Regions from separate parts of the Pseudomonas sp. JC1203 genome, predicted to be linked through region 1. Evidence: predicted binding sites of a transcription regulator. Region 1 holds the regulator's gene; each other region holds the start of a gene.
The links. The regulator sigma-54, encoded in region 1, starts transcription at its own class of promoters, with help from an activator protein. The targets are predictions, from matches to a motif close to ANTGGCATNNANNTTGCTNT.

Region 1 (4,206 bases):
CCTCAAAGCCCAGCACCTGGCCAAGGCCTACAAAGGCCGGCAAGTGGTGCGTGACGTCAGCATGTCCATCGAAAGTGGGCAGATCGTCGGCCTCCTGGGGCCTAACGGCGCCGGCAAGACCACCTGCTTCTACATGATTGTCGGCCTGGTGCAGGCTGACCAGGGCCGCGTGCTGATCGACGACCTGGACGTGAGCCACCAGCCCATGCACGGGCGCGCTCGCTCGGGCATCGGCTACCTGCCGCAGGAAGCTTCGATCTTCCGCAAGCTGTCGGTCTCCGACAACATCATGGCCATCCTGGAAACCCGCCCAGAGCTGGATAAAGCCGCGCGCGTGAAGGAACTGGAAAGCCTGCTGCAGGAATTCCACATCACGCACATCCGCGACAACCTGGGCATGAGCCTGTCGGGTGGTGAGCGTCGCCGGGTGGAAATCGCCCGCGCCCTGGCCACCGCGCCCAAGTTCATCCTGCTGGACGAACCGTTTGCCGGTGTCGACCCGATCTCGGTCGGTGACATCAAGCAGATCATCCACCACCTCAAGAACAAGGGCATCGGCGTGTTGATCACCGACCACAACGTTCGCGAGACGCTGGATATCTGTGAAACCGCTTACATCGTCAACGATGGCCAGCTGATCGCCGAAGGCGACGCCGAGACCATCCTGGCAAACCAACTGGTGAAAGAGGTCTACCTCGGTCACGAGTTCCGCCTGTAATCGGCGAGGTGTTTGGCTTGTTGCCCGGGGCGTGTCGTGAATTAATTGCGGCGTCGCTCTAGGCAAACACTTCGGTTTCAGGCATATAATTTGCTTACGACAAAAGCCGAGAGCCTCGGCGCCCGTAGTGGATGGCGCTTTGCGCCGGCGAATAAGGTGTTAAGCCCCTGCCATGAAACCATCGCTCGTCCTAAGAATGGGCCAGCAACTGACGATGACACCGCAGTTGCAACAGGCCATCCGCCTCCTCCAGCTCTCCACCCTGGACCTCCAGCAGGAAATCCAGGAGGCCCTGGAATCCAACCCGATGCTCGAGCGCCAGGAAGAAGGCGACGACTTCGACAACAGTGACCCCATGGCCGACAAGGCCGAACAACAGGTCACGCCGGAAATCCAGGAACCGAGCTACCAGGAAACCTCGGCCCCCACCGTCGACAACCTCGAGGACGGTGAATGGAGCGAACGCATTCCCAATGAGCTTCCGGTGGACACCGCCTGGGAAGACATCTACCAGACCAGCGCCAGCAGCCTGCCCAGCAACGATGATGACGAATGGGACTTCACCACCCGCACGTCGGCCGGCGAGAGCCTGCAAAGCCACCTGCTGTGGCAATTGAACCTGGCGCCCATGTCCGACACCGATCGCCTGATCGCGGTCACCCTGATCGACTGCATCAACAACCAGGGTTACCTGGACGAGACGCTGCAGGAAGTCTGCGATTCCTTCGACCCGGAACTGGACATCGAGCTGGACGAAGTGGAAGCCGTGCTGCACCGCATCCAGCAGTTCGAGCCCGCCGGCATCGGCGCCCGCGACCTGAGCGAGTGCCTGCTGCTGCAACTGCGCCAACTGCCCGCCCGCACGCCGTGGCTCAGCGAAGCCCAGCGCCTGGTGGCCGACTACATCGACCTGTTGGGCAGCCGCGACTACAGCCAGCTGATGCGCCGCATGAAGCTCAAGGAAGACGAGCTGCGCCAGGTCATCGAGCTGGTGCAAAGCCTCAACCCGCGCCCCGGCTCGCAGATCGAATCCAGCGAAGCCGAGTACGTGGTGCCCGACGTGATCGTGCGCAAGGACAACGAGCGCTGGCTGGTGGAGCTGAACCAGGAAGCCGTGCCGCGCCTGCGCGTCAACCCGCAGTACGCAGGCTTCGTGCGCCGCGCCGACACCAGTGCCGACAACACCTTCATGCGCAACCAGCTGCAGGAAGCGCGCTGGTTCATCAAGAGCCTGCAAAGCCGCAACGAGACGCTGATGAAGGTCGCCAGCCAGATCGTCGAGCACCAGCGCGGTTTCCTCGATTACGGCGACGAGGCCATGAAGCCGCTGGTGCTGCACGATATTGCCGAGGCGGTGGGTATGCACGAGTCGACCATCTCGCGGGTGACCACGCAGAAATACATGCACACCCCGCGTGGCATATACGAGCTGAAATACTTTTTCTCCAGCCACGTCAGCACCTCCGAGGGCGGTGAATGCTCGTCCACGGCGATCCGCGCGATCATCAAGAAACTGGTTGCCGCCGAAAATCAGAAAAAGCCATTGAGTGACAGCAAGATCGCTGGTTTACTGGAGGCACAAGGCATCCAGGTAGCCCGCCGCACTGTCGCAAAATACCGCGAATCCCTAGGAATCGCGCCGTCCAGCGAACGCAAGCGGCTGATGTGAATCCTGGCAGCGCCAACGCGCTGCCAGTGGGCTTGCCGGATGTGCCACAGCGTTCCAGTGGCAGGTTAACCAACCTGTCTCTTTATGCACTGGCAATAAGGAGAAAGCGGTATGCAAGTCAACATCAGTGGACATCAACTGGTTGTGACCGACGCCATGCGCACTTACATCGGCGAGAAACTCGACCGATTGGAGCGCCATTTCGACAAGATCACCAACGTGCAGGTCATCATGGAGGTCGAGAAGCTGAAACAGAAAATCGAGGCCACCCTGCGCGTACCCGGTGGCGAGGTTGTGGCAAACGCGGAACATGACGACATGTACGCGGCCATCGACCTGCTGACCGACAAGCTCGACCGCCAACTCAAAAAGCATAAGGAAAAACAGCAAAGTCTGCTGCAAGGCCAGACCGCCCGCTGACACTCCCCCCTCATGATCCGACTTGAAAATATCCTGCCCCCCGGCCGTTCCCTCGTGAACGTGCCGGGCGGCAGTAAAAAGAAAGTAATCGAGACAATCGCCGCACTGATCGCCCGGGACGTCCCCGGCCTTGGTGAGGAAGTTGTGCGCGACAGCCTGTTTGCCCGTGAAAAACTCGGTTCGACCGGTTTCGGCAACGGCATTGCCATCCCCCATTGCCGCCTGGCCGGCTGCACCACGCCGATCAGTGCCCTGCTGCACCTGGAGAACAAGATCGACTACGACGCCATCGACGGCGCGCCGGTCGACCTGGTCTTCGTGCTTCTGGTCCCTCAGGAAGCCACCAACGAACACCTGGCGTTGCTGAGCCAGATCGCCGGCATGCTCGACCGCGCCGATGTGCGCGAACGCCTGCGCTCGGCTAAAAACAGCGAAAGCCTCTACCAAGTCGTGCTGGACGAACAGAAAGGTCATTGACCATGCGCCTGATCATCGTCAGCGGCCGTTCCGGCTCGGGTAAAAGCACCGCGCTGGACGTGCTGGAAGACAACGGTTTCTATTGCATCGACAACCTGCCCGCCGGCCTGCTGCCGGAACTGGCCGAGCGTGCGTTGATCCGCACCGAGCTGGCCCAGCCGCTGGTGGCCGTGTCGATCGACGCCCGCAACCTGCCCAGCGACCTGTCGCGCTTCCCGCAGCTGTTGCAGGAAGCCCGTGACAAGCACATCCAGTGCGACGTGCTGTACCTGGACGCCGACGAAGAAACCCTGCTCAAGCGCTTCTCCGAAACCCGCCGCCGCCACCCGCTGAGCAACGCCAGCCGCTCGCTGGCCGAAGCTATCCGGGTGGAAACCAGCCTGCTCAGCCCTATCGCTGACCTGGCTGACCTGAAGATCAACACCACCCACCTGAACCTGTACCAGCTGCGCGACTCGCTCAAGCTGCGGCTGCTGAACAAGCCGGAGCCGGGCACGGCATTCCTGGTCGAGTCCTTCGGGTTCAAGCGCGGCATGCCGGTGGACGCCGACCTGGTGTTCGACGTGCGCTGCCTGCCCAACCCCTACTGGAAGCCGGAACTTCGCGACCATTCGGGGCTCGAACAGCCGGTCATCGACTACCTGGCCGCACAGCCGGACGTCGAGGAAATGTACCAGGACATCGCCACCTATCTGCAAAAGTGGTTGCCGCGCTTCGCTGCCAGCAACCGCGCCTACGTCACCATTGCCATCGGCTGCACCGGCGGGCACCATCGCTCGGTCTACCTGACCGAACGCCTTGGCCAGGCCCTGCAGCAGACGCTCAAGAATGTCCAGGTTCGCCACCGCGACCTCAGCTGAAAGGATCCCCACCGCGATGCCTGCTCGTGAAATCGAAATCATCAACAAGCTTGGCCTGCACG
Region 2 (4,206 bases), on a different contig from region 1:
AAAAATCCTCGCGGAAGTGGCTCCCACCTCCGAGTCGATTTCCCACGGCGTGGTGGACGAGGAAACCCAGCACAAGGCGGTTTCCCTGCGGGTGCTGACCGTGGACGACTCCTCGGTGGCGCGCAAGCAGGTGACCCGTTGCCTGCAGACCGTGGGCGTGGAAGTGGTGGCATTGAACGACGGGCGGCAGGCGCTGGATTACCTGCGCAAGCTGGTGGATGAAGGCAAGCGTCCCGAGGAAGAATTCCTCATGATGATCTCCGACATCGAAATGCCCGAGATGGACGGCTATACCTTGACTGCGGAGATTCGCAGCGACCCACGCATGAAAAACCTGCACATCACCCTGCACACGTCCTTGTCGGGCGTATTCAACCAGGCGATGGTGAAGAAGGTGGGGGCCGACGACTTCCTGGCCAAGTTCCGGCCGGACGACCTGGCCCAGCGCGTGGTAGATCGGATCAAGGCAGCAGGCTAACGCCCGGGGCATACTGCCCCTGGCACGAACGACGATTTGAGAGGCGGCACCATTGTCTACGGGTAATTTGGATTTCGAACAGTTCCGGGTCTTCCTGGAAAAAGCCTGTGGCATTCTGTTGGGCGAGAATAAGCAATATCTTGTTTCCAGCCGTCTCAACAAGCTGATGGAACAGCAGGGCATCAAGTCCCTGGGCGAGCTGGTGCAGCGCATCCAGACCCAGCCGCGCAGTGGCTTGCGCGAGCAGGTGGTGGACGCCATGACCACCAACGAGACCCTGTGGTTTCGCGATACCTACCCCTTTGAAGTGATGAAGAACAAGGTCATCCCCGAGTTCGTCAAGAATTCGCCGGGCCAGCGCCTGCGTATCTGGTCGGCCGCCTGTTCATCGGGGCAGGAGCCCTATTCGCTGTCGATGACCATCGACGAGTTCGAGCGGACCAACCTGGGCCAGCTGAAGTCGGGCGCGCAAATCGTCGCCACCGACCTGTCCGGTTCCATGTTGACCAACTGCAAGAGCGGCGAGTACGACAGCCTGGCCATCGGCCGTGGCCTGTCGGCAGACCGCCTGCAGCGCTACTTCGACACCAAGGCGCCGGGCCGCTGGGCCGTGAAGGCACCTATTCGCAGCCGTGTGGAGTTCCGCTCGTTCAACCTGCTGGACAGCTACGCGGCGCTGGGCAAGTTCGACGTGGTGTTCTGCCGCAACGTGCTGATCTACTTCTCCGCCCAGGTGAAGAAAGACATCCTGATGCGCATCCACGGCACCCTCAAGCCGGGTGGCTACCTGTTCCTTGGCGCCTCCGAGGCGTTGAACGGTTTGCCGGACCATTACCAGATGGTCCAGTGCAGCCCGGGCATCATCTACCAGGCGAAATAAAGCAAAGGCCCTTCGGGGCCTTCGTTGTTTTTGGCCCTGCCAAAAGCGGCAATCCACCGTTGCCGCTTTGTTGGCACCCAGCGGAACCCGCTTGCCGCTTTTCTGGCATTGCCGCTTGCCACTTTCCCCAAACCCCAGCAAAACCGGGCCTCGCGCAATTTGGCACGGGCCTTGCTATCTCTCTGTCACCAACATCCGGTCCGCCGTTTAAAGGTTTCCACCATGAGCATCAGTTTCGACAAAGCGCTGGGTATTCACGAACAGGCACTGGCTTTCCGCGCCCAGCGTGCCGAAGTGCTGGCCAACAACCTGGCCAACGCCGACACGCCCAACTACAAGGCGCGTGACCTGGACTTTGCCGCCGTGCTGCAGGCCGAAGGCGACAAGCGCCAGAACGGCACGTTCGAGCTGGAGCGGACCAACAACAAGCATATCGAGGCCGAAGGCCTGAGCATGGGTGACCAGCAATTGCTGTACCGCACCCCCAGCTCGCCGTCGCTGGACCAGAACACCGTGGACGCGCAGGTTGAACAAGCCAACTACGCAGAGAACTCGGTGAACTTCCAGGCCAGCTTCACCCTGCTCAACGCCAAATTCAAAGGGCTGGTGTCAGCCATCCGTGGGGAGTGATTCATGTCTCTAGCCAGCGTTTTCAACATTGCCGGTACCGGCATGAGTGCCCAGACCACTCGCCTGAACACCGTCGCCAGTAACATCGCCAACGCCGAGACCGTCTCGTCGAGCATCGACCAGACCTACCGCGCGCGCCACCCGGTGTTCGCCACCGTGTTCGACCAGACCCAGTCCACCGGTGACAGCGGTTCGCTGTTCCAGGACCAGGACGCCGCCGGCAGCGGCGTGCAAGTGTCGGGCGTGATCGAGGACCAGAGCAACCTGGAAGCCCGTTACGAGCCCAAGAACCCGGCCGCCAACAAAGACGGTTACGTGTACTACCCGAACGTCAACGTGGTGGAGGAGATGGCTGACATGATCTCTGCCAGCCGTTCGTTCCAGACCAACGCGGACATCATGAATACCGCGAAAACCATGATGCAGAAAGTCCTGACCCTGGGTCAGTGATAGGGGCGCAAGAACATGACCACAACAACTGACAGCACCTCGGCTTCGTCCGTCCTGACGTCACTGCAGAAAACCACCAGTACCACCGACAGCTCCACCGGTACCGCGGGCAGTGCGCTGGGCAAGGACGCGTTCCTGCAACTGCTGGTTACCCAGATGCAGAACCAGAACCCCCTGGACCCACAGGACAACAGCGAATTCGTTTCGCAGCTGGCCCAGTTCAGCAGCCTGGAAAGCATGCAGAGCCTCAACGACTCGGTGAGCACCATCCTCACCTCGTACCAGTCGTCCCAGGCCCTGCAGGCTTCTTCGCTGGTCGGCCACTCGGTGACCGTCACCGGCACCACCGCCGACGTCGACACCAGCAAGGGCCTGACCGGCTCGGTGAACCTGACCGACTCCAGCACCAGCAACACCATTGGCGTCTACAGCAGTGACGGCACCCTGGTTCGTACCCTGGACATGGGCACCCAGTCGGCCGGCACCTACAGCTTCACCTGGGATGGCAAGGACGGCGACGGCAATACCGTTGATTCGGGCACCTACACCTTCAAGGCAGTCGCCACCGTGGACGACACCTCGACCGTGATGACCACCAACCTGCCGAACACCGTGAACAGCGTGACCATGGCCACCACCAGCGGCGGTGAAATGACGCTGAACCTTGCGACGGGCACCAGTGTTGGCCTGTCTTCTGTCCAAACCATCGGAATTTAATGCCGGCTACGGCGCAGGAGTGAACTTATGTCTTTCAACGTCGGCCTCAGTGGCCTGGCAGCTGCCAACAAAGCCCTGGACGTCACCGGCAACAACATTGCCAACGTCGCCACCACTGGTTTCAAATCGTCGCGCGCAGAATTCGCCGACCAATACGCAGCGTCCATCCGCGGCACCTCGGGCAAGACCACCGTCGGTAGCGGCGTGACCACTGCGGCCGTGTCGCAGCAGTTCACCCAGGGCAACATCGAGTCCACCGGCAACAGCCTGGACATGGCCATCAACGGTAACGGTTTCTTCGTGCTGAGCGACAACGGCTCGAAGCTGTACACCCGTGCCGGTGCTTTCTACAGCGACAAGTCGGGCAACATCGTCGACTCCAGCGGCAACAACCTGCAGGGCTACACCACCGACTCCACCGGCAAGCTGACTTCCGGCGTGCTGTCGAACCTGGCCATCGACACCTCGAACCTGGCGCCGAAGGCGACCACGTCGGTATCGGAAACCGTCAACCTGAACTCCAGCGCGACCGCCCCGACCGTCAGCCCGTTCAGCGCCTCGAACACCAGCAGCTACAACTACACCTTCAACACCGACGTGTACGACAGCCAGGGCAACGCCCACCAGCTGAACCAGTACTTCGTGAAGGATGACACCTCCAACAGCTGGACCATGTACACCACCATCGACGGTGTGAACCCTACCGACCCGACGTCGACCACGCCGGAAGCCAACCCGATCACCTTCAACTCCGACGGCTCGTACAGCTACACCGCCGGTGCCGTGACCGGTGGCCTGACCGTGAACGACGACGGTACCTTCAGCCTGGCCGGCTGGGTGCCTGCCGCCGAACAGAGCGATGGTACCTATGCCTCCAACGGTGCCTCCGCTACTGCGGACATCACCCTGGACATGACCAACCTGACTCAGTACAACGCCACCTCGGCCACCACCGCCAAGGACCAGGACGGCTACGCCACCGGCGAACTGTCGGCCCTGTCGGTCAGCGACACCGGCCAGCTGACCGCCACCTTCACCAACGGCAAGACCA
Region 3 (4,206 bases), on a different contig from region 1:
AGGTCGGGGTTGAGCTTGTCGACGCTGGGGCGCTCGCCTTCCGGGGTGCGCAGCTTGTCGACGATGGCGTCCTTGACCTTCAGGGCGCCGAAGTGGGTGTTGTCGATACCCGAGCCATGGCCGCTGAACTCCACCGCCAGGGTGCCGTCAGGCAGCAGGTGGTCTGCCCATTCGACGTCCTGCACGCCGTGGTACAGGTCTTCGGCGTCCTTCATGGCAAAGCGCTTGAGCACCAGCAGCACGCGGTTGCCCAGGCGCGACCACAGGCACAGCCGGTAGGCCGTTTCCATGTCGGCCATGCCGCGCACGGCGGAAGTATGTTCGCGGGTGTCTTCGAGGCCAAGCGCGGTGGCTTCCTCAGCAAGCAGGCCTTCGAGGCCCTTGGGGCAGGTGAGGAAGAGTTCGTAACGATCCGACATGGGGTATCCAGGGTTTGAGCCATAAGTGAAAGGGCAACGCATCACCCTTCCCGAGTTTAACCAGGCGCTTTTCTTTGGAAGCGCCCGTGTGACACCACCGTGGTGTCGACCGCCGGGACCAGAAAGCGGCTGTCGAACAGCCTTTGATCGTCCCGGCAGAAAAAAATTCTGCAAAACGACGGGGCTGAAAATGACCCTTCGTCGCTTAATACTGAAAAGCATTTAGCCATCAATGCCTGATGGCAACGTCCCATTACTGCGGCTGCAAGGCTGATCATAGCCGGGTTTCACCGCTGCCCACTCGTGAAGCATCCGTTTACTTATGGTTGAGACACCATAATCGTTACGTCCTTATGACAAAACGGTCGTTCACAGGGAAGAACGCATTGTTTAGAAATCCCTACAGGCCGCACCGCAACGGTACGGCACCACTGCTCGCCACGCCGGCAGCGAGCCTCTAAAACCGGCAGAACGACTCTGCCCGGCCTCAGACGAGGCCGACGGGACATAACAGTCAACAGACGAGGGCAACACCCTATGAGAAGACTTAAGCGTGATCCGTTGGAACGAGCATTTTTACGCGGATACCAATATGGCATCCATGGCAAATCCCGTGAGCTTTGCCCTTTTACTCTACCGTCAGTTCGTCAAGCCTGGATCAACGGCTGGCGTGAAGGACGCGGCGACAACTGGGACGGTATGACCGGCACTGCGGGTATCCACAGACTCAACGAACTTCACGCGGTCGGCTGACGAGGACGATTTTTCTCTTACATTCTTTCTGATCAACCATGCGCGCCCCAACGGGCGGCGGGCGAGAGCCCAGGGGCCCCTTAGCGGGCCCCTTTTTTATGCCTGCTTCAAATGGCTTCAGCCACGTGGCAGCGCGGCGATGGCGTCCACTGCCTCGCGAATCAGCGCCGGGCCCTTGTAGATGAAGCCCGAGTACAGTTGCACCAGGCTCGCACCGGCGGCGATCTTCTCGGCCGCGTGCTTGCCCTCGGTGATGCCACCCACGGCGATGATGGGCATGCGCCCGGCCAGTTCACCCGCCAGCACCTTGACGATGTGGGTGCTCTTCTCGCGCACCGGCGCGCCGGAAAGGCCGCCCGCCTCGTCACCGTGCGCCAGGCCCTCGACGCCTTCGCGGCCCAGGGTGGTGTTGGTGGCGATGACCGCGTCCATGCCGGCGCCCAGCAGGGCCTGGGCCACTTGCACGGTTTCCTCGTCGCTCATGTCCGGGGCAATCTTGATGGCCACCGGCACGCGCTTGCCGTGCTGGGCGGCCAACTGCTCGCGGCGTTCGGCCAGGGCGTCGAGCAGCTGCTTGAGCGACTCGCCGAACTGCAGGCTGCGCAGGCCCGGGGTGTTGGGCGAGCTGACGTTGACGGTGATATAGCTGGCGTGGGCGTAGACCTTGTCCAGGCAGATCAGGTAATCGTCGACGGCGCGTTCCACCGGGGTGTCGAAGTTCTTGCCGATGTTGATGCCCAGCACGCCCTTGTACTGCGAGGCGCGTACGCGGTTCAGCAGGTTGTCGACGCCCAGGTTGTTGAAGCCCATGCGGTTGATGATGGCGGTGGCTTCAGGCAGTCGGAAGATGCGCGGCTTGGGGTTGCCCGGCTGTGGGCGCGGGGTGACGGTGCCGATCTCGACGAAACCGAAGCCCAGCTGCGCGAAACCGTCGATGGCCGCGCCGTTCTTGTCCAGGCCTGCGGCCAGGCCCACCGGGTTGTCGAACGACAGGCCCATGACGGTCACGGGCAGGCGCGCCGGCGCCTTGGTCAGCAAGCCGTTGAGCCCCAGGCGGCCACCTGCGCCGATCAGGTCCAGGGACAGGTCGTGGGAGGTTTCCGGAGAGAGTTTGAACAACAGCTGGCGGGCCAGGTTATACATGGGCGGGCATGACTCGTTGGAAGATCGTCGGGGGCCGGCATTATAGCCACATTTGCGCCCTGGTAGCAGCTGCCGCAGGCGGCGTCCGCCCCCAGCACCGTCCCGGTGCACTGGCATACCTCTTGCGTCACTTTGGGTACTTCCATACGGAACCCCCACATGACCGAACCCCACACCCCCCTGGCCTGGGTGGCCGGCAGCGATGCGCCGGAGAAAACCAGCCTGAACATCGGCTACATGGCCCTCACCGACTGTGCCCCGCTGGTGGTCGCTGCCACCCAGGGCTTCGCCCAGCCCCACGGCCTGACCCTGAACCTGCGGCGGCAGGCGTCCTGGGCCGGGCTGCGCGACAAACTGCTAAGTGGCGAACTGGATGCCGCCCACAGCCTGTATGGCATGGTCTACGCCGTGCACCTGGGCATTGGCGGCACGCCGGCCAACGACATGGCGGTGCTGATGGGCCTGAACCAGAACGGCCAGAGCATCAACCTGTCGCCCACCCTGCAAGCGGTGGGCGTGACCAACCCCGAAGCACTGGCGCGCCACGCGCACCAGCAAGGTGCACGCCTGACCTTCGCCCAGACGTTCCCTACCGGCACCCACGCCCTGTGGCTCAATTACTGGCTGGCCGCCCAGGGCATCCACCCGCTCGACGACGTCGACAGTGTGGTGGTGCCCCCGCCGCAGATGGTGGCGCACCTGCAGGCCGAGCGCATCGACGGTTTCTGCGTGGGCGAGCCCTGGGCCGCCAGCGCCGTGGACCAGGGCCTGGGCTTCACCCTCAGCACCAGCCAGGCGATCTGGCCCGACCACCCGGAAAAAGTCCTGGCCTGCACCCAGGCTTTCGTCGACCAGCACCCCAACAGCGCACGCGCCCTGGTTGCCAGCGTGCTGCAGGCCAGCCGCTTCATCGAGCAAAGCCCGGAGAACCGCCGCGGCACCGCGCAACTGCTCAGCGGCGCGGATTACCTGGATGCGCCCTTGGCCTCCATCGAACCGCGCATGATGGGTGAGTACGACGACGGCCTTGGCCACCAATGGCACGATCCCCACGCCCTGCGCTTCTTCGCCGGCGGCAGCGTCAACCAGCCGTGGCTGTCCGACGCCATGTGGTTCATGACCCAATTCCGCCGCTGGGGCCTGCTGCGCCATGACCCGGACTACCTGGGCATCGCCCGCCAGGTGCAGCAGACCGCGCTGTACCGCAGCGCAGCCGCCAGTGTCGGTGTGCCGGTGGCCCTTGATGACCTGCGCAGCAGCCAGCTGATCGACGGCAAGGTCTGGGACGGCAGCGACCCCGCAGGCTACGCGCGCAGTTTTGCCCTGCATGCCCTGGCCAATGACTGACGGGAGACGACCACTATGCTGCGTATCCTGTTGATCAACGACACTCCGCGCAAGGTCGGGCGCCTGAAGTCGGCGCTGGTGGAGGCCGGTTTCGAGGTAATCGACGAGTCGGGCCTGACCATCGACCTGCCGGCGCGCGTCGAAACGGTGCGCCCCGACGTGATTCTGATCGATACCGAGTCACCGGGGCGCGATGTGATGGAACAGGTGGTGCTGGTGAGCCGGGACCAGCCACGCCCCATTGTCATGTTCACAGACGAGCACGACCCGCAGGTGATGCGCCAGGCGATCAAGTCCGGGGTCAGCGCCTACATCGTCGAAGGCATCCAGGCCCTGCGCCTGCAGCCGATCCTGGACGTGGCCATGGCCCGCTTCGAGAGCGACCAGGCCCTGCGCGCCCAGCTGCAGGCCCGCGACCAGCAACTGGCCGAGCGCAAGCGCATCGAGCTGGCCAAGGGGCTGCTGATGAAGATGAAGGACTGCAAGGAAGAAGAGGCCTACACCCTGATGCGCCGCCAGGCCATGAGCCGCCAGCAGAAGCTGA
Region 4 (4,206 bases), on a different contig from region 1:
GCAACATCTCCGCCACGTTGTTGGCGGAGGGCGCGTCGCGGTAGATCTCGGTGTAGGCCTCGAACGACGACAGCGCCCGCAACAGCGCACTCCACTGGTAGTAACTGCGCGCCGAGCTTTCATCCACCAGCGCGGCTTCGTCACCCAGCATCTCGTAGCGCGCGTCCACCAGGCGCAGGGTGTTGTCGGCGCGCTCGATGAACGTGCCCAGGCGGATGAAACGAAACGCGTCGTTGCGCATGATGGTGCCGTAGGTGGCGCCACGGAACAGGTGCGAACGTTCCTTGATCCACTCGCAGAACCGGCTGAGGCCGTAACGCCCCAGGCCCTGCTCGGCGATGCCGCGAATTTCCAGCCAGGTGGAGTTGATGTTTTCCCACATGTCGGCGGTGATTCGCCCACGCACCGCGTGGGCACTGGCGCGGGCAGCGCCCAGGCAGCTGTAGAGGCTGGCCGGGTTGCTGGCGTCCAGAGCGAAGAAGTGCAGCAGGCGCTCGGCGTGCAACTGACCGTGGCGCTCGAGGTAGTCATCCAGGGTGCCGGTGATCAACAGCGGCATGGCCATTTCTTCCAGGCCGTCGCCACGGCCATCCTGGGGCATCAGGGACAGCGAATAGCTGACCTCGAGCATGCGCGCCAGGTTCTCCGCGCGTTCCAGGTAACGCGACATCCAATACAGATCAGAGGCAGTTCTACTCAGCATTTGGCAGGCATCCTTAATCCTCGACCACCCAGGTGTCCTTGGTTCCGCCACCCTGTGACGAGTTGACCACCAGCGAGCCCTCGCGCAGCGCCACGCGGGTCAGCCCGCCAGGCACCACTCGGGTTTCGCGGCCGGCCAGCACGAACGGGCGCAGGTCGATATGGCGTGGGGCAATGCCGTTTTCGACGAAGGTCGGGCAGGTCGACAACGACAGCGTCGGTTGCGCGATGTAGGCATGGGGCCGCGCCTTCAGGCGCGCACGGAAGTTCTCGATCTCGGCCGCGCTGGCGGCTGGGCCTACCAGCATGCCGTAGCCGCCCGAGCCTTGGGTTTCCTTGACCACCAGGTCCGGCAGGTTGGCCAGCACGTGGGACAGCTCGTTGGGGTTGCGGCACTGCCACGTCGGCACGTTCTTGAGGATCGGCTCTTCATCCAGGTAGAAACGGATCATGTCGGTGACGTACGGGTACACCGACTTGTCGTCGGCCACGCCGGTGCCGATGGCGTTCGCCAACACCACGTTGCCCGAACGGTACGCGGCCAGCAGGCCAGGTACGCCCAGCATCGACTCGGGGTTGAAGGCCAGCGGGTCGAGGTAGGCATCGTCCAGGCGGCGGTAAATCACGTCCACTGCCTTGGGGCCGTCGGTGGTGCGCATGAACACGCGGTCGTCGCGTACAAACAGGTCGGCGCCTTCCACCAGCTCCACGCCCATCTCGCGCGCCAGGAAGGCGTGCTCGAAGAAGGCGCTGTTGAACCGCCCCGGGGTCAGCACCACCACGCTTGGGTTATCCAGGTGGCTGGAGCTTTTCAGGGTGTCGAGCAGCATGCTCGGGTAATGGTCGATGGGGGCGATGCGCTGCGCGGCGAACAGCTCGGGGAACAGGCGCATCATCATCTTGCGGTCTTCGAGCATGTAGCTCACGCCGCTGGGGGTGCGCAGGTTGTCTTCCAGCACGTAATAACTGCCATCGCCGTCGCGCACCAGGTCGACGCCGGAAATGTGCGAGTAGATGTCACGGTGCAGGTTGAGGCCCTGCATCGCCAGCTGATACTGCTCGTTGGCCAGCACCTGCTCGGCGGGGATGATCCCGGCCTTGATGATGCGCTGGTCGTGATACAGGTCGGCCAGGAACATGTTCAGTGCCTTGACCCGCTGGATACACCCGCGCTCCACCACCCGCCATTCACTGGCCGGGATGCTGCGCGGGATGGTATCGAAGGGAATCAGCCGCTCGGTGCCCTGCTCGTCGCCATAGAGCGTGAAGGTGATGCCAGCCCGGTAGAACAGCAGATCGGCTTCCCGGCGCCGCTGCGCCAGAAGCTCTTCGGGGGTTTCGGCCAGCCAGCGCGCGAACTCCCGGTAATGCGGGCGGACAATACCGCCGGCATCGTACATCTCATCATAAAAGGTGCGGATCATGCCGTACTCCTTGTCACCCGGACATCAAGCCCATCGCAAGGCCCGTGCCATCGGCAGAAACGCTTAAAAAACAACAAGTTGGATAACGCTCGATTTGCGTTCGCACCATTCCTGTGCGTCATTGACCCCAACCCGTTCCCGGACGCCTCATTGCGAAGCGGTAGTTCAAGGTTTGTCGCTATGAGCAGCATAGACAGAGTTGATTTCAGCGAGCGTGTTCCACACAGTTTTTTTGCACGCCTTGAAACTAAAACGGCCGGCCCTTGGGGCCAGCCGTCATGTATTGCGGGGGTCGTCTAAGCCTGCAGGCGCTGCACCTGATGCTTCACACCCCACCCTTCCATCTCCCCGCCCAGCGGTTCGATCACGGCTTCGAAGTCCTGCTCGAACTCGCCAATGCCGCCATAGGTGGCGTACATCACCTTGCTCAACTCCAGGTACCAGGCCCCATCGTCGCGTTCGCTGACCTGGGCGTTGAGTGATTCGCCCTGGAACTTGCCCGCTGCCGTGCGCGCACGCTTTTCGTCCGGGAACACGGCATAGAACTCGATGGGATGAATGCTGGCAAAATCGAAGCCGCCTTCCTTCATGCGGCGCAGCACGTGGGTGCTGATGTCTTCTTGATAGGCTGTGCTCATGAATCGTCCTCCTCATCATTGATGGATAGACTTTCAGTACTTCCAGGACCTCCGTTGACAGATAACGACTGCAAGGGGAATGCGCGACCCAAGCGGGCCACCCGGAAACAAGCATGGAGCTGACAAGACGAGAGCGCAGCCTGACGAACGGGCCGGTCTCGATTGCAGAGTAGCGCGAAGGCAGCGCCTGTGCCAGAGGGTCAGGCGCACCGATTGCAGATCAGTCGACTGGCGTCACAGAAACGATTTCCATGGCATTCATCTCCTTGAGCGCCTTGGCCGCAGGTTCCGCGGCCCGGTTGTCGAAATCATTGAGGTCGGCCTTTTCCAGCACCGGGCGGTAATAGGCGCGTACGTGCCTGGCCGCCTCGTCCTTGTCGGGACGCACGTCGGCATCCACTTGCAGGTTCAATTGCTGGCCGTGTTCATCGATAAACGCGATTTGCCACTTTTTCATCAAGATCTCCTCGGCAGAACGGAGTCGACACGCAAGGCTTGCGCCTTACTTCACTTGACCGGCCAGGGCCGGCATCGTTCCGGCCGCGTGCCCGCCAGCGGCAATGATTCATTTAGATAACACCCTGGCAGGCACGCGAACCCGCGAAATGCACCGTTTCCACCCAAGGAAACGGTCATGACTGACACCCTGGTTGCCACGAAGCACTACGATGACGTGCTCACCCACTACCACACCCTGCTGGATACCCTGGCCCTGGCGCCCACGCCGCTTTCGGTATTCCAGCGCATGGGGCAACGCCTTGAACCCGATGACCCGCGCACGCCGCTGGAAAAGCTGCCCAAGGCCTACCCCGGCCGTTGCCGCGACTACCGGCGCACCGACGCCGGCCAGGCCCACGCGGCGCTTGCCGCCACCGCGCTGGGCGGCCATGTGTATGCCCAGGCCGAACTGCTGCGTGCCGATGGCCTGCTTGGCCAAGAACATTGGCTGATGGCCAAGAGCGTCTACCAGTGGCCCGAGCTGGCTGAGCGCACCCGCTATTACGGTCGCGTCACCCGCACGTATACCCTGCACCTGGATACCCGCGACGCCCGCGTGCAGGCCATTGGCAGTTTCGTCCTGGCGCAGTCGGCGCGGGTCCCGCTGGCCAACCTGGCCCAAACCGAAGAGGTCGGCCTGTTGCTGCTGTTCACCCCGGGTGGCGGCCTGGAAGCCTTCGCTGACCTGGCCGGCCTGCGCCAGCGCCTGGCCCAGCGCGATACCCTGCGGCCCGGCGTGCCCACCCGCGACCAAAAACGCCTGGACCGCGAGCCTGAGGCCCCGGTGAGCTTCGATGAAATCACCGAGCACCTGTTTGCCCAACTACTGGTGCACTGGCATGAAAAGCAGCTGGACGACTTCAACTACCACCTGCGCCAGCGTGAACTCAGCCCGCTGCTGGGCGAGGAATGGGTAACAGGCGTGACGCGTGCCACCGACCTGC

Region 2: a site for sigma-54 is predicted at 1,517-1,536, ahead of flgB (flagellar basal body rod protein FlgB). Genes of this name have one in related genera too.
Region 3: a site for sigma-54 is predicted at 2,425-2,444, ahead of AC0SZ7_RS21340 (CmpA/NrtA family ABC transporter substrate-binding protein). Genes of this name have one in related genera too.
Region 4: a site for sigma-54 is predicted at 2,159-2,178, ahead of AC0SZ7_RS18795 (circularly permuted type 2 ATP-grasp protein). Genes of this name have one in related genera too.

Annotation. Positions count from the first base shown of each region.
Region 1 is NZ_JBWCAM010000008.1:69,871-74,076, forward strand. It holds gene lptB (LPS export ABC transporter ATP-binding protein) at 1-718, shown strand, start outside; gene AC0SZ7_RS13745 (RNA polymerase factor sigma-54) at 891-2,387, shown strand; gene hpf (ribosome hibernation-promoting factor, HPF/YfiA family) at 2,499-2,807, shown strand; gene ptsN (PTS IIA-like nitrogen regulatory protein PtsN) at 2,820-3,284, shown strand; gene rapZ (RNase adapter RapZ) at 3,287-4,144, shown strand; gene AC0SZ7_RS13765 (HPr family phosphocarrier protein) at 4,161-4,206, shown strand, end outside.
Region 2 is NZ_JBWCAM010000014.1:193,940-198,145, reverse strand. It holds gene AC0SZ7_RS21105 (chemotaxis protein CheV) at 1-478, shown strand, start outside; gene cheR (protein-glutamate O-methyltransferase CheR) at 531-1,358, shown strand; gene flgB (flagellar basal body rod protein FlgB) at 1,581-1,988, shown strand; gene flgC (flagellar basal body rod protein FlgC) at 1,992-2,438, shown strand; gene AC0SZ7_RS21085 (flagellar hook assembly protein FlgD) at 2,454-3,155, shown strand; gene flgE (flagellar hook protein FlgE) at 3,183-4,206, shown strand, end outside.
Region 3 is NZ_JBWCAM010000015.1:41,108-45,313, forward strand. It holds gene rlmKL (bifunctional 23S rRNA (guanine(2069)-N(7))-methyltransferase RlmK/23S rRNA (guanine(2445)-N(2))-methyltransferase RlmL) at 1-419, opposite strand, end outside; gene rmf (ribosome modulation factor) at 957-1,172, shown strand; gene AC0SZ7_RS21335 (quinone-dependent dihydroorotate dehydrogenase) at 1,290-2,315, opposite strand; gene AC0SZ7_RS21340 (CmpA/NrtA family ABC transporter substrate-binding protein) at 2,475-3,662, shown strand; gene AC0SZ7_RS21345 (ANTAR domain-containing response regulator) at 3,678-4,206, shown strand, end outside.
Region 4 is NZ_JBWCAM010000012.1:121,195-125,400, forward strand. It holds gene AC0SZ7_RS18790 (alpha-E domain-containing protein) at 1-703, opposite strand, end outside; gene AC0SZ7_RS18795 (circularly permuted type 2 ATP-grasp protein) at 717-2,126, opposite strand; gene AC0SZ7_RS18800 (ribonuclease E inhibitor RraB) at 2,423-2,764, opposite strand; gene AC0SZ7_RS18805 (hypothetical protein) at 2,985-3,221, opposite strand; gene AC0SZ7_RS18810 (hypothetical protein) at 3,399-4,206, shown strand, end outside.